DNA from 3 places in the Mesorhizobium sp. M0898 genome. Region 2 is predicted to be linked to each of the others. Evidence: predicted binding sites of a transcription regulator. Region 2 holds the regulator's gene; each other region holds the start of a gene.

Region 1 (4,068 bases), on a different contig from region 2:
GCGGCGTAGACGCCGGCCTGGCCTTCGACGATGGCGACCTTGCCGCCGTCCGGCCGGTTCTTGATGAACCATTTGGCGACGCGCACGCCGTTGTCGCGCTGGACATTACCGACATAATGCTCGGCCTGCGGGATGACCGCGTCGTTGACGTTGACCACCGGCACGTTGGCCGCCTTGGCCTGTTCCATGATCGGCTGCAGGTTGGAGTCGGTCTGCGGCGAGACGAGCAGCACGTTGTAGCCCTGTGTGACCAGGCCTTCGGCGATGGTGAGCTGACCGAGCTGGTCGCCCTCGCTCTGCGCTGCCTGGTAGACGACGGGCACGCCGGTGCGGTCGCCGAACGACTTGTAGCCCTCCCCCAGCGAGCGCCAGTATTCATTGGTCAGCGTCTTGGAGACCGCACCCGCCTTGGTACCCTCGGGCAACTTGGGGAACGCCCCGAACCTGGCCTCGAGCTGCGACCAGTCGATGCGATCCTTCTCGGTGTCGGAATTGAGCGGCGCGAGGTCCGCGGAAAAAGCCGAGCCGATGGACAGCGCCATCAGGGCAGCGGCAGCGGTGGCAAGTAGAAATTTCATGATCTTCCTCCCTTGTTGAAAAACGGTCTATGCCGCCGGCCTCAGCTGGCCGGCCCGAGCATGGCTTCCTGGATGATGGCCTGCGAGGCGACCGCGTCCTGACGGTCGACGGCAGTGGACAGGCGATTGTCCTTTTCCAGCCGATCGACGAAGCGCAGCATGCGCTTGACAGTCGCGATGTTGACTTCGCATTCGTGGACCGGGTCGAGCCCGGTCATGTCGGGGAACGTGTCGAAGTAGATGGCGCCGGCATAGCCGTCTCGACGGATCTGCCTGAGCAGCTCGATCGTCTGCAGCGTATGCACGGCCCCGACCATCAGGCCGTCGTCGCGCTTGGCGTAGCCGTCGTTGAGATGCACGCCGAGCAGCTTGCTGTGTCGCGCCACGAGTGCTGCGGCAAAGGCCGGCTGCTCGTCGGCATAGAGCACATGGGCGAAATCGAGCGTCACGCCGAGATTTGGCAGGCCGATCTCGCGGATCGCCAGCAATGTAGTCGCCGCATCTGGCATCAGGCTGTAGGAGCGCGGCTCGTTGGGTTTGTATTCAAGGCTGATTTGGCAGCCCGGATCATGCGCCGCAACTTCACGAATGCCATCGATTTCGTGTTGCCAGAGCGCTGCGTAGTCCACCTGGAAGGCATAGTCGAAGCCATCCTGCCCGAGCCACAAGGTCATCAGGCTGGCGCCCGCCTCGCGCGTGGCGTCGATGCCGGCCTTGGTCAGGTCGATGGCTTCGCGGCGAATGGCAGGATCCGGGTTGGTGAAGGCGCCGAGCTTGAAAGCCGGATTGGAATAGTAGCGCATGGCGAAACCATTGATGGAAAGCCCGATATCGCCGAGTTTGCGCGCTATTTCCGCAGGCTTTTCATCGACATGGTCGGGGAAGTTGAGGTCGAGATCGGTCAACTCCGCAACCTTCGCCGCACGTGCCGCCATTTGCAGCATGGACGGTTTGCCGACAAGATCGGGCCACTCGGACTGTGGCCGCGAGGCAAAGGAATTGAGGCGGGTGGCGAAACGATAGGCAGTCATCGGGGACCTTTCATTGTCATAATTTTACATTATAACGATTATTTGTAAAGTCGTTAATTGCTCGCTCGGCGACGACGAATTCGCCATACCCAGGCCAGTTGCGACCATGGGGGACAAGCAAGCGCGGCACTGTCACGCAAGTATCATGTTCGCGTCCTAGATCGCTTCTCCGAAGGCTTTCGCGGCATCCTCGATGCCACGCGGCGCTTTTTCAGATCCCGGCAGCTTTGTCTCAAAAGAGGATATCCATGAAAAACCTGCACCGAACCGCGTCCCTCGCCGTCGCGCTGGCGATGTTCACCGCCTTGACCCCGGCCTTGGCTGAAAACGCCGCGACCGTCGGCGGCGTCAGCTTCGTCAACAAGGGCCTGGTCGGTGTCGGCCGCATCCCGGCCAGCCAGAAGGACAAGTTCGGCGAGACGTTTGGCTCGGGCTCGGGTATGTCGATCGACGCTGCCGGCTGGACGCGTGGCGCCGATGGCTACAAGGGCTCGCTGTGGCTGCTGCCGGATCGCGGCTACAATGTCGTCGGCACCACCGATTACCGTCCGCGCCTCAACACGATCGCCCTCGAGTTCGCGCCGATCGCGCCGGGTGCGGCACCGGCCACCGGCCAGGAACAATCGGGCCTCAAGGCGACGCTTGCCGACACCGTGCTTTTGACCGACGACAAGGGCGCCGACGCAACCGGCCTCGATCCGCTCAACGGCGTGCGTGCCGCGACCGACGACATGCCGATCCTGCCCGAAGCCAACGGCAAGCTCGCGCTCGATGACGAAGCGATCGCACGGCTGCCCGACGGCACGATGTTCATCTCGGACGAATACGGTCCGAACATCTACCGCTTCTCCGCCGATGGGCGTCTGATGTCGGCAACGCAGCCGCCGGCGGCGCTTGTCCCGATGCGTCGCGGGACGCCAAACTTTGCTTCCAACAATCCGGGACCTGGTGCGGCAGACCCAGATCCGAAGGATCCCGAAACCGGCCGTCAGAACAACCAGGGCCTCGAAGGCATGGCGCTGACGCCGGACGGGAAGTTCCTGATTGCCGTGCTGCAGTCGGCCCCAAGGCAGGATGGCGGCGATTCCGCCTCGACGCGTCAGAACACGCGCGCGCTGGTCTACGATGCCTCGGATCCCGGCCAGCTCAAGCTCGCGCATGAATATGTCGTGCCGCTGCCGGTGTTCACCGATGCCAAGGGCAAAACCAAGATCGCCGCGCAGAGCGAAATCGTGGCGCTGTCGGACAAGACCTTCCTGATGCTGGCGCGCGACAGCGGCAATGGCCAGGGGCTGAAGGGCGACACCTCGCTCCACCGCGAGATCAGCGTCGTCGATGTGTCTGCGGCAACCGATGTCGCCGGCACAGAATTCGACAAGGACAAGCCGCTGGCGCCCAAGGGTGAGCTCGATCCATCGGTGACGCCGGCCAAGCTGACGCCGCTCATCGACATCAACGACAAGACCGAGCTCGGCCGCTTCGGGCTGCACAATGGCGCGCCCAACGACCGCAACAACCTTTCGGAGAAGTGGGAGGCGATGTCGGTGGTGAGCGTCCTCGATCCGACACTGCCCGACGACTATTTCCTGTTCGTCGCCAATGACAATGACTTCCTCACGCAGGACGGCTTCCAGGTAGGCGCGGCCTACAAGGCCGAGGATGGCGCCGATGTCGACACCATGTTCCTGGTCTATCAGGTCACGCTCCCAGGCCTCGCCAAGAAGTAGCGGCACCCATACAGGCGGACGCGCGGAACGCGTCCGCCTGAGCTGGCGCGATTGAGCGGTCGTGCCCTTCAGTTGCGGCTCGCCCGCGCAAGGACGGTGTCCTGGTGCGTTGCAAAACCTGCGACTGACGATCCAGTCGAAGGCACTTACCTCAACATCTCCGCGTCCTTTGGCACGCCGGCATCGATCGGCTCGGCCGTCCTGTTCGACACGGCGGCGATCTTCCCGGCGGCCGACAGGTTCGGGCGCACGAAGACCGGCGCGACGCCGTCGACGCGGCTGTAGAGGTCGATAATGTCCTGATTCATGAAGCGCACACAGCCGGAGGAAGCGTTCTTCCCAATGGAATCCCACTCCGGCGTGCCGTGCAGCCTATACATCGTGTCCTTGCCGTCACGGAAGAGATACAGCGCGCGGGCACCAAGCGGGCTCTGCGGGCCGGGCGGCATGCCGTCCTTGTATTTCGCCAGTTCCGGCCGGCGTTGGATCATTTCCGGCGGCGGCGTCCAAACCGGCCACTTCTTCCTCGCCTGTACCACGGCGCTGCCGGTCCATCCGAAACCGGCCTTGCCGAGGCTGACGCCATAGCGAATTGCCTTGCCGCCGTCGCGCACCAGATAGAGGAAGTGCTCGGAAGTATCGACGACGATCGTGCCGGGTTTTTCTCCAGTCGGGTCGGCCACGATTTGCCGCACGAATTTCGGATCGACCTTGGCTACCGGGATTGCCGGC
Region 2 (4,068 bases):
TCATTCGACCATATCGGCGATTTCTTCCGACCTGATACGGGAAGGCATCCTCGCCGAGAGCAAGCCAAGTGAGCCCGTTTCGTTGAAACGCGGTCGTCCGCAAGTCGGCCTCGCCCTCAACCCGGAAGCGGCGGCGGTGCTGACTGTGGTGTTGTCGCTGAATTTCCTTTCGGCCGCCATTATCGACTACACGGGACAGGTGGTCGCCGAGGAACAGCGCCGGCTGGACACGCTGACTATGCCGCGCGACGAGCTGATCCGTGAATGCATGGCCATCGTCCGGCGCCGGCTGCAGGATCCAGATCTTGACGTCCGCAGTGTCGCCCGCATCGCCCTGGCGATTCAGGGCATTACCGACTCCCCTGCACGCGCCATGCTGTGGTCGCCGATCACGCCGCAGACCGACATCGCCTTTGCCGACATGCTGGAGGACGAATTCGGCATCCCGGCAACGGTGGAGAACGACTGCAACATGATGGCGGTGGCTTTGCGCTGGCGCAATCCGGATCGCTATCGCGATGACTTCATCGCCATCCTGCTTTCGCATGGCATCGGCATGGGGCTGGTGCTGAAGGGCGAACTGTTCACCGGGACGCATTCCTCGGGCGGCGAATTTGGCCACATGATCCATCGTCCGGGCGGCGCGCTCTGCCGTTGCGGGCGGCGCGGCTGCATCGAGGCGTATGCCGGCAACTACGCCATCTGGCGCAACGCCAGGCAGATGAGCGAAGACAGCGAACCGGTCGCCGACGTCAGCGACGCCGACATGCGCGCACTGGCGGCCCGGGCGCGCGAGAAAGATGGGCCGGAACGCGAGGCCTACCGCAAGGCCGGCGAAGCGCTGGGTTTCGGTCTCGGCTCGCTGTTCGCGCTGATCGATCCGGCACCGGTCGCGATGGTCGGCGCCAGTGCCGCCGCCTTCGATCTGATCGAGCCGGCCTTGCGGAAGGCAATCGCCCAGACCGCCGGCGGCCAGCATTCAGGCTCGATCTCCTTCGATACAGAGCCGAACGAATTGCCTCTGATCCGCGAAGGCTGCGCGATGCGGGCGTTAAGCTTCGTCGACCAGGAGATTTTCGCGCCGGGCGCGCAAATGAGGCCCAGCGTCAGAAAGAACGTAGCCTGACCAGGCGGGTCAATCTTCCCTGATCGCATAGCCGGCGCCGCGGATGGTGCGGATGACATCCGGCATCCGGCCGTTGTTGACGGCTTTGCGCAGCCGCCCGACATGCACGTCGACGGTGCGTTCGTCGATGTAGATTGTCTCCCCCCAGACATTATCGAGTAACTGGCTGCGCGAGAAGACACGGCCCGGATGCCGCATCATGAACTCGAGCAGCCGGAATTCGGTCGGTCCGAGCCTGATTTCGCTCTTCTTGCGATAGACCCTGTGCGATTCGCGATCGAGCACGATGTCGCCGACCTTCAGCACGCTGGACAGCACTTCCGGCTTGGCGCGCCGCAGCAGCGCCTTGACCCTGGCCATGAATTCCGGTGTCGAAAACGGCTTGACCAGATAGTCGTCGGCGCCGGTCGAAAGACCGCGCACCCGGTCGCTCTCCTCGCCGCGCGCGGTCAGCATGATGATCGGCAGCCGCTCGGTTTCGGGGCGCACCCGCAACCGACGACAGAGCTCGATGCCGGAAACCGCTGGTATCATCCAGTCGAGCACCAAAAGGTCGGGCACATTCTCCTGCAAACGGATCTCGGCTTCGTCGCCGCGTGTCACCACCTCGACCTGGTAGCCTTCGGATTCGAGATTGTAGCGGAGCAGCACACCCAACGGCTCCTCGTCCTCCACCACCATTATGCGTGGTGCGATCATCGGCTGGGCACCCCCATCATGTCACCGGTGCGGACATTGTCGTTTCGTCCTGCTTCGGACGATTGACCGGCAATTGCTCGCCGGTCAGCACATAATACGCATTTTCGGCGATGTTGGTGACATGGTCGCCGATCCGCTCCAGATTCTTGGCGCAGAACAGCAGGTGCGTGCAAGCGGTGATGTTGCGCGGATCTTCCATCATGTAGGTCAACAGCTCGCGGAACACGGACGTGTATTTAACGTCGATGCGCTCGTCGGCGGCACGAAGCTTGGCCAACGCGGCCGCATCGCCTGCAGCATATTCCTCGATGACACCCTGCACCTGGATGAGAACCAACTGCGCCATCGCGTCGATGGAATGCGACAGGTCCCGCGGCGTGGCGCTGAGGCCGACCGCACTCACGCGCTTGGCGATATTCTTGGCAAGGTCGCCGATGCGTTCGAGGTCGCCCGCCATGCGGATCGCTCCGACCACATGGCGAAGATCGTGGGCCATCGGCTGGCGTTTGGCGATCAGGGTGATGGCGCGGTCGTCCAGTTCGCGTTGACGCGCATCCATGATGGCGTCGTCGGAAACGACGCGTTGCGCCAGCACGTTGTCGGAATTCAACAGCGCCTTGGTCGCCCCGCCGACCATCGAACCGGCGAGGTCGGCCATGTTGCGGATCAGCTTGCTGATCTGCTCGAGATCCTCGTCGAAAGAAGCGACTGTGTGTTCGCCCATGGTCCTGTCCTCATATGCATGATCGGAACGGCTCAGCCGAAGCGGCCAGTGATGTAGTCCTGCGTGCGCTTCTCGCGGGGCGACGTGAAGATCTTCTCGGTCCGGTCGAACTCGACCAGTTCACCCAGATACATGAAGGCCGTCTGGCGCGACACGCGCGCCGCCTGCTGCATGTTGTGGGTGACGATGACGATCGTGTAGTCGGCTTGCAATTCGTCGATCAGTTCCTCGATCTTGGCAGTCGACAGCGGGTCGAGGGCCGAAGCCGGTTCGTCGAGCAGAATGACTTCCGGCTTCACGGCCACGGTGCGGGCGATACAGAGCCGCTGCTGCTGGCCGCCGGATAGGCTCAAGCCGCTGGCGTTGAGCTTGTCCTTGACCTCGCTCCACAGCGCGGCGCGCTTCAACGCCTGTTCGACGCGGCCGTCCATCTCGGACTTGCCGAGGTTCTCGTAGAGCCTGACGCCGAAGGCGATGTTCTCGTAGATCGACATCGGGAACGGCGTCGGCTTCTGGAACACCATGCCGATCTTGGTCCTGAGGAGGTTGAGATCCTGCGACCGGTCGAGAATGTTCTTGCCGTCGAGCAGCACCTGGCCCTCGGCCGTCTGTTTTGGGTAGAGCTCATAGATGCGGTTGAATACACGCAGCAGCGTCGATTTCCCGCAGCCCGAAGGGCCGATGAAGGCCGTGACACTGCGCTCAGGCAGCGACAGGCTGATGTCCTTCAGCGCCTTGCTCTGGCCGTAGTAGAAGTTGAGATTCTTGACCTCGATCTTCGTCTTCTCGGCGACCGTTTCGGCCATCGTCATGTCTGGGGACAACATCTGTGTCATCTGTCCTCTCTGCGTCCGGTAAGGCTGCGGGCGAGGATGCTCAAGCCCAGAACCGTCAGGGTGATTATGAGTGCGCCGGTCCACGCCAGTTGCTGCCATTCCTCGTAAGGGCTGAGAGCGAACTGGAAGATGGTCACCGGCAGGCTGGCCATCGGCGCGTTGATATTGCTGCTCCAGAACTGGTTATTGAGCGCGGTGAAGAGCAGCGGCGCCGTCTCGCCGGAAATGCGTGCTATCGCCAGCAATATGCCGGTGACGATGCCGGACAATGCGGCGCGGTAGGCGACGGAACGGATCACCACCCAGCGCGGCGCGCCGATCGCGGCACCGGCTTCACGCAACGCGTTCGGCACCAGGTTGAGCATGTCTTCAGTGGTGCGCACGACCACCGGAATGACCAGGATGGCAAGCGCAACGGCGCCGGCAATGGCCGAGAAATGTCCCATTGGCCGCACCATCAGCTCATAGACAAACAAGCCGATGATGATCGACGGCGCCGACAACAGGATGTCGTTGATGAAGCGGACGACGGTGGTGATGCGCGAAAAGCGTCCATACTCGGCCATGTAGGTTCCCGCCAGCACGCCGATCGGCGTGCCGACGACAACGGCGATGATCGTCATCAGCAGGCTGCCCGTGATGGCATTGAGCAAGCCGCCGGCCTCGCCCGGTGGTGGCGTCAT
Region 3 (4,068 bases), on a different contig from region 2:
GGCCGAATCCACCATCGACAGAATGCGCTCGACCTCGCCGCCGAAGTCGGCGTGGCCGGGCGTGTCGACGATGTTGATGCGGGTGTCCTTCCAGTCGACCGAGGTCGCCTTGGCCAGGATGGTGATGCCGCGTTCCTTTTCGAGGTCGTTCGAATCCATGGCGCGCTCGGCGACGCGCTGGTTGTCGCGGAACGAGCCGGACTGTTTCAGAAGCTGGTCGACGAGGGTGGTTTTTCCATGGTCGACGTGCGCGATGATCGCGATATTGCGGATTTTCATGTTTTGGTCTCGGGAGCGTTGCAGGCAGCAGGCCAAAAGGCGCTGCCTCTTTCGGTTGGGCGGCTCATACAGGGTTTTTCGCAATTGCGAAAGAGGAGGCGAGCCACCAAATAAAGTCACCAAATCTTAAATGTCTTGGTGTGAAGTGGAATTATTAACCAAGGCGGAACCTTTCATGGTCCGGACAGTTCGAATTTCATGATCGAGATAGGCATCAAACTCCGGCCGATTTTGGCATGTACCGCGCTCGCCGTCCTCCTCGCGGCCGGCGCGGCGCAATCGGCGGCGTCGTTCAAGGAGACGCGGTCTGCTTTGCCGTCCGACAAGCCGTCGGCGGAGCAGCTTTTTGCCGATGCTCCCGATGGCGTCGATCCGGTGGTGACCGGGCCGGTCAGCGCCGCCTTCAAGCAGCGGCAGCAAAATGCCGGATGCGACAGCGCCGTCTGGCCCAACATTCCCGTCGTCTGCTATCCCGATTGATATACGTTCCTACCCTCGGGCTGGCCCGAGGGTAGTGGCGCCGTCGCTCACGCCGACCGCACCGGATCAAGCGTGACCTTGTAGAGTTCGCTGTCGTCGCGATCCATCAGCCGCACCGTCAACTGTTCGGTGGCGCCATCGATCTCGACGAGCCCGAAGAACTGCAGGCCGGCCGAAGGCGCCAGGTTTTGACCCTGTTCGGCAGTTGGTGCCTTTATGAACTTCAGCTCCGGGCCGAATGTCATATCGAAACCATTAGGCCCGAACGTCCCGGAATGGATCGGACCCGAAACGAATTCCCAAAACGGATCGAAGTCCTGGAACTGCGCCTTGTCCGGATTGTAGTAATGCGCGGCTGTGTAATGCACGTCTGCGGTGAGCCAGACAGTGTTGCTGATACCCGCATTCTTTATATAGCGAAGAAGGTCGGCAATTTCCAGCTCACGCCCTTTGGCCGGGCCATTGTCGCCATTGCTGACCGCCTCGGCCCCTACCTTCTTGGTGCCGTCGTTCCAGACGACGAGGCCGAGCGGCATGTCGGCGGCGATGATTTTCCAGGTTGCGTTGGAATTCGCCAGTTCACGCTTCAGCCACTTGATCTGCTGTTCACCGAGGATGCGCGATTGCGGCGTCATCGTCTCCTGCATATCCGGACCGTTGGGGCCGCGGTAGGAACGCATGTCGAGGAAGAACACGTCGAGCAGCGGACCATAGGCGATCTTGCGGTAGACGCGGCCGGGCTCCGACGGCTCGTAACGGATCGTCGTCATTTCGTGGAAGGCGCGCGCCGCACGTGCCGCCAGCACATGGATGGATTTTTCAGTGTAGCGATCGTCGGCGCTCAGGTCCTTCGAGTCCGACCAGTTGTTCAGCACCTCGTGGTCATCCCACTGATAGAAGGTCGGACAGATGGCGCTGAGCGCCAGCACATGCCTGTCCATCATGTTGTATTTCCACTGCGCCCGGTATTCGTCCAGCGTCTCGGCAACCTTGCGCTTCTCGTCGATCAGCACTTTGTTTTTCCACTTGCCGCCGTTGGGCAGGTCGACCTCGTCCTTCATCGCACCATCGGCATAGATCGTATCGCCCGAATGCAGGAAGAAGTCGGGCGTGTGCTTGGCAATGGTGGCGTAGGTCTTCATGCCGGTCTCGTCGATGCCCCAACCTTGGCCGGCGGTGTCGCCCGACCAGGCAAAGCGAATGTCGCGCTTCGAGGCAGGTGCCGTGCGGAAGCGGCCGACGACCGGCTCGGAAACGGCGTTGATGTCGGCAAGATCGGCCGCGACCATGCGGTAGAAGATGTCCTGGTCGGAGGCGAGATCGGTAAGCAGCCGCTTCACCGTATAATCGCTGGCCGGCGAGGTATCGAGCGGCGCGAGGCGGACGGCATTGGTGAAGCTTTCGGTCCGCGACACCTCGAACATGACGCGCGACGGCCGGTCGGTGCGTGTCCAGACCATGCCGCTGGTGGCGTCGACGTCGCCGGACTGGATGCCATGGGTGAAAGCCGGGCGCTGATTGGCGCGCGAGTAATAGGGGAGGGCGAGGCCCGAGGCGCCGACCAGGCCAACGGCGCTGGCCGACGTGACGAAAGCGCGCCGCGTCATCGAAATCTTGTTCATGGCTGTCTCCTGGATGGCGTTGAACGTAGCCGCCAAGCTCCAGCTTCAATGTTTCAGGCACATTTCGAAACGATGAAGGTTTGATAACAGTGAACAGGCTGGCGAATCTCCCCCCTCGAGGGGGAGATGTCGCCGAAGGCGACAGAGGGGGTCGTCTCGGATGGAGCACCGACCTCTTGCGCCTGCGATAAGGGGCCGAGCCCGGTTGGACCGACCCCCTCTGGCCGCTTCGCGGCCATCTCCCCCTCAAGGGGGGAGATTAGCACGGCCGATTGCGCCCTACGCCGCCTGCGGTTCCGGATCAAAGGCCGGGCGGGTGGTGTTGATCAGCAGCGAGATGCAGGCAGCGGCTATTGCCGTCATGCCGGCAATCAGAAAGGCAAGCTCGTAATTGCCTTGCAGCTCGCGCATGGTGCCGCCGAAAAAGGCCGCCGTTGCCGCACCCACCTGATGGCCGGCGACGATCCAGCCGAAGACGATCGGCCCGCTGCGGTCGCCGAACGCCTCGTTGGAAAGCCTGAGCGTCGGCGGCACGGTGGCGATCCAGTCCAGTCCGTAAAGCACCGCGAAGATGATCAGGCTGGTCGCCGAGAAGCCGGAATAGGGCAGATAGATCAGCGACAGGCCGCGAATGCCATAATAGACGCCGAGCAGCTTGCGCGGGTCGAAACGGTCGGTGAGCCAGCCCGACAGCGTCGTGCCGATAAGGTCGAAGATGCCCATCATCGAGAGCAGGCCTGCGGCCTGCACTTCGCCGATGCCCATATCGCCGCAAAAGGCGATCAGATGCGTGCCGACCAACCCGTTGGTGGTGAAGCCGCAAACGAAGAAGGTGGCGAACAGATACCAGAACACGCGCGTGCCGGCGGCGCGGCGCAGCGTGCTCAATGTATGCGAAAGGAAATTGCCTTGCGAGGCTGGCGGCACCGGCGGCACGTCGTCGGCATCGGCGCCATAGCGGACCATGCCGATCGACGCCGGGCGCTCCGGCACCAGCATATAGACCAGCGGCACCAGGCAGGCGGTGGCCACGGCAATGGCGATGGCGACCGGCTTCCAGCCGCCCGACTGGGCGAGCGAGGCGAGCAGCGGCAGGAAGACCAGCAGCCCGGTGGCACTGGACGCCGACATCAGTCCCATCACCAAGCCGCGATTGGTCTTGAACCAGCGGTTGACGATGGTCGCGCCGAGCACGGTGGCGACGGCGCCCGAGCTGACGCCGGAAAACACGCCCCAGGTGAGGAGCAGATGCCACGGTTTGGTCATCAACAGGCTGAGCGCGGTCGATCCCGACATCAACAGCAGCGCGGCAAGCAAGGTGCGGCGCAGCCCGATCCGCTCCATCAGCGCCGCGGCAAACGGCCCGGTCAGGCCATAGAGGAAGATGCCGGTGGCCGCCGCCAGCGACACCACGTCGCGCCGCCAGCCGAAACTGTTCTCCAGCGGCAGCATCATGACTGCCGGCGCCGAACGCAGGCCCGCTGCGATCAGCAGGCAAAGGAAGATGACGGCGACCACGACGAAAGCGTAGCGCTGGCCAAACGGGCGGGATTGAGCTATCATGTTACTGACCGGTACGTTGCAGGAGCGCGAAACATACGTACCGACCGGTAACATTGTCAACCAGCTAATCGGCAGACCAGGCATGAAAAGCATTGAACCAACGATCAAGGCGAATGACGCACCG

What was found. The regulator PhoB, encoded in region 2, activates phosphate uptake and scavenging genes when phosphate is short. The targets are predictions, from matches to a motif close to TGTCATNNANCTGTCAT.
Region 1: NKH90_RS19090 (esterase-like activity of phytase family protein) is a predicted target of PhoB. The motif match lies at 1,740-1,756, and genes of this name have one in related genera.
Region 3: NKH90_RS03975 (alkaline phosphatase D family protein) is a predicted target of PhoB. The motif match lies at 2,454-2,470, and genes of this name have one in related genera.

Annotation. Positions count from the first base shown of each region.
Region 1 is NZ_JAMYOE010000018.1:17,456-21,523, reverse strand. It holds gene NKH90_RS19100 (sugar ABC transporter substrate-binding protein) at 1-578, opposite strand, end outside; gene NKH90_RS19095 (TIM barrel protein) at 620-1,609, opposite strand; gene NKH90_RS19090 (esterase-like activity of phytase family protein) at 1,858-3,336, shown strand; gene NKH90_RS19085 (L,D-transpeptidase) at 3,483-4,068, opposite strand, start outside.
Region 2 is NZ_JAMYOE010000027.1:28,061-32,128, reverse strand. It holds gene NKH90_RS23710 (ROK family protein) at 1-1,126, shown strand, start outside; gene phoB (phosphate regulon transcriptional regulator PhoB) at 1,136-1,825, opposite strand; gene phoU (phosphate signaling complex protein PhoU) at 1,842-2,549, opposite strand; gene pstB (phosphate ABC transporter ATP-binding protein PstB) at 2,582-3,385, opposite strand; gene pstA (phosphate ABC transporter permease PstA) at 3,382-4,068, opposite strand, start outside.
Region 3 is NZ_JAMYOE010000002.1:190,547-194,614, reverse strand. It holds gene typA (translational GTPase TypA) at 1-279, opposite strand, end outside; gene NKH90_RS03980 (hypothetical protein) at 478-759, shown strand; gene NKH90_RS03975 (alkaline phosphatase D family protein) at 807-2,381, opposite strand; gene NKH90_RS03970 (MFS transporter) at 2,661-3,944, opposite strand; gene NKH90_RS03965 (TetR/AcrR family transcriptional regulator) at 4,027-4,068, shown strand, end outside.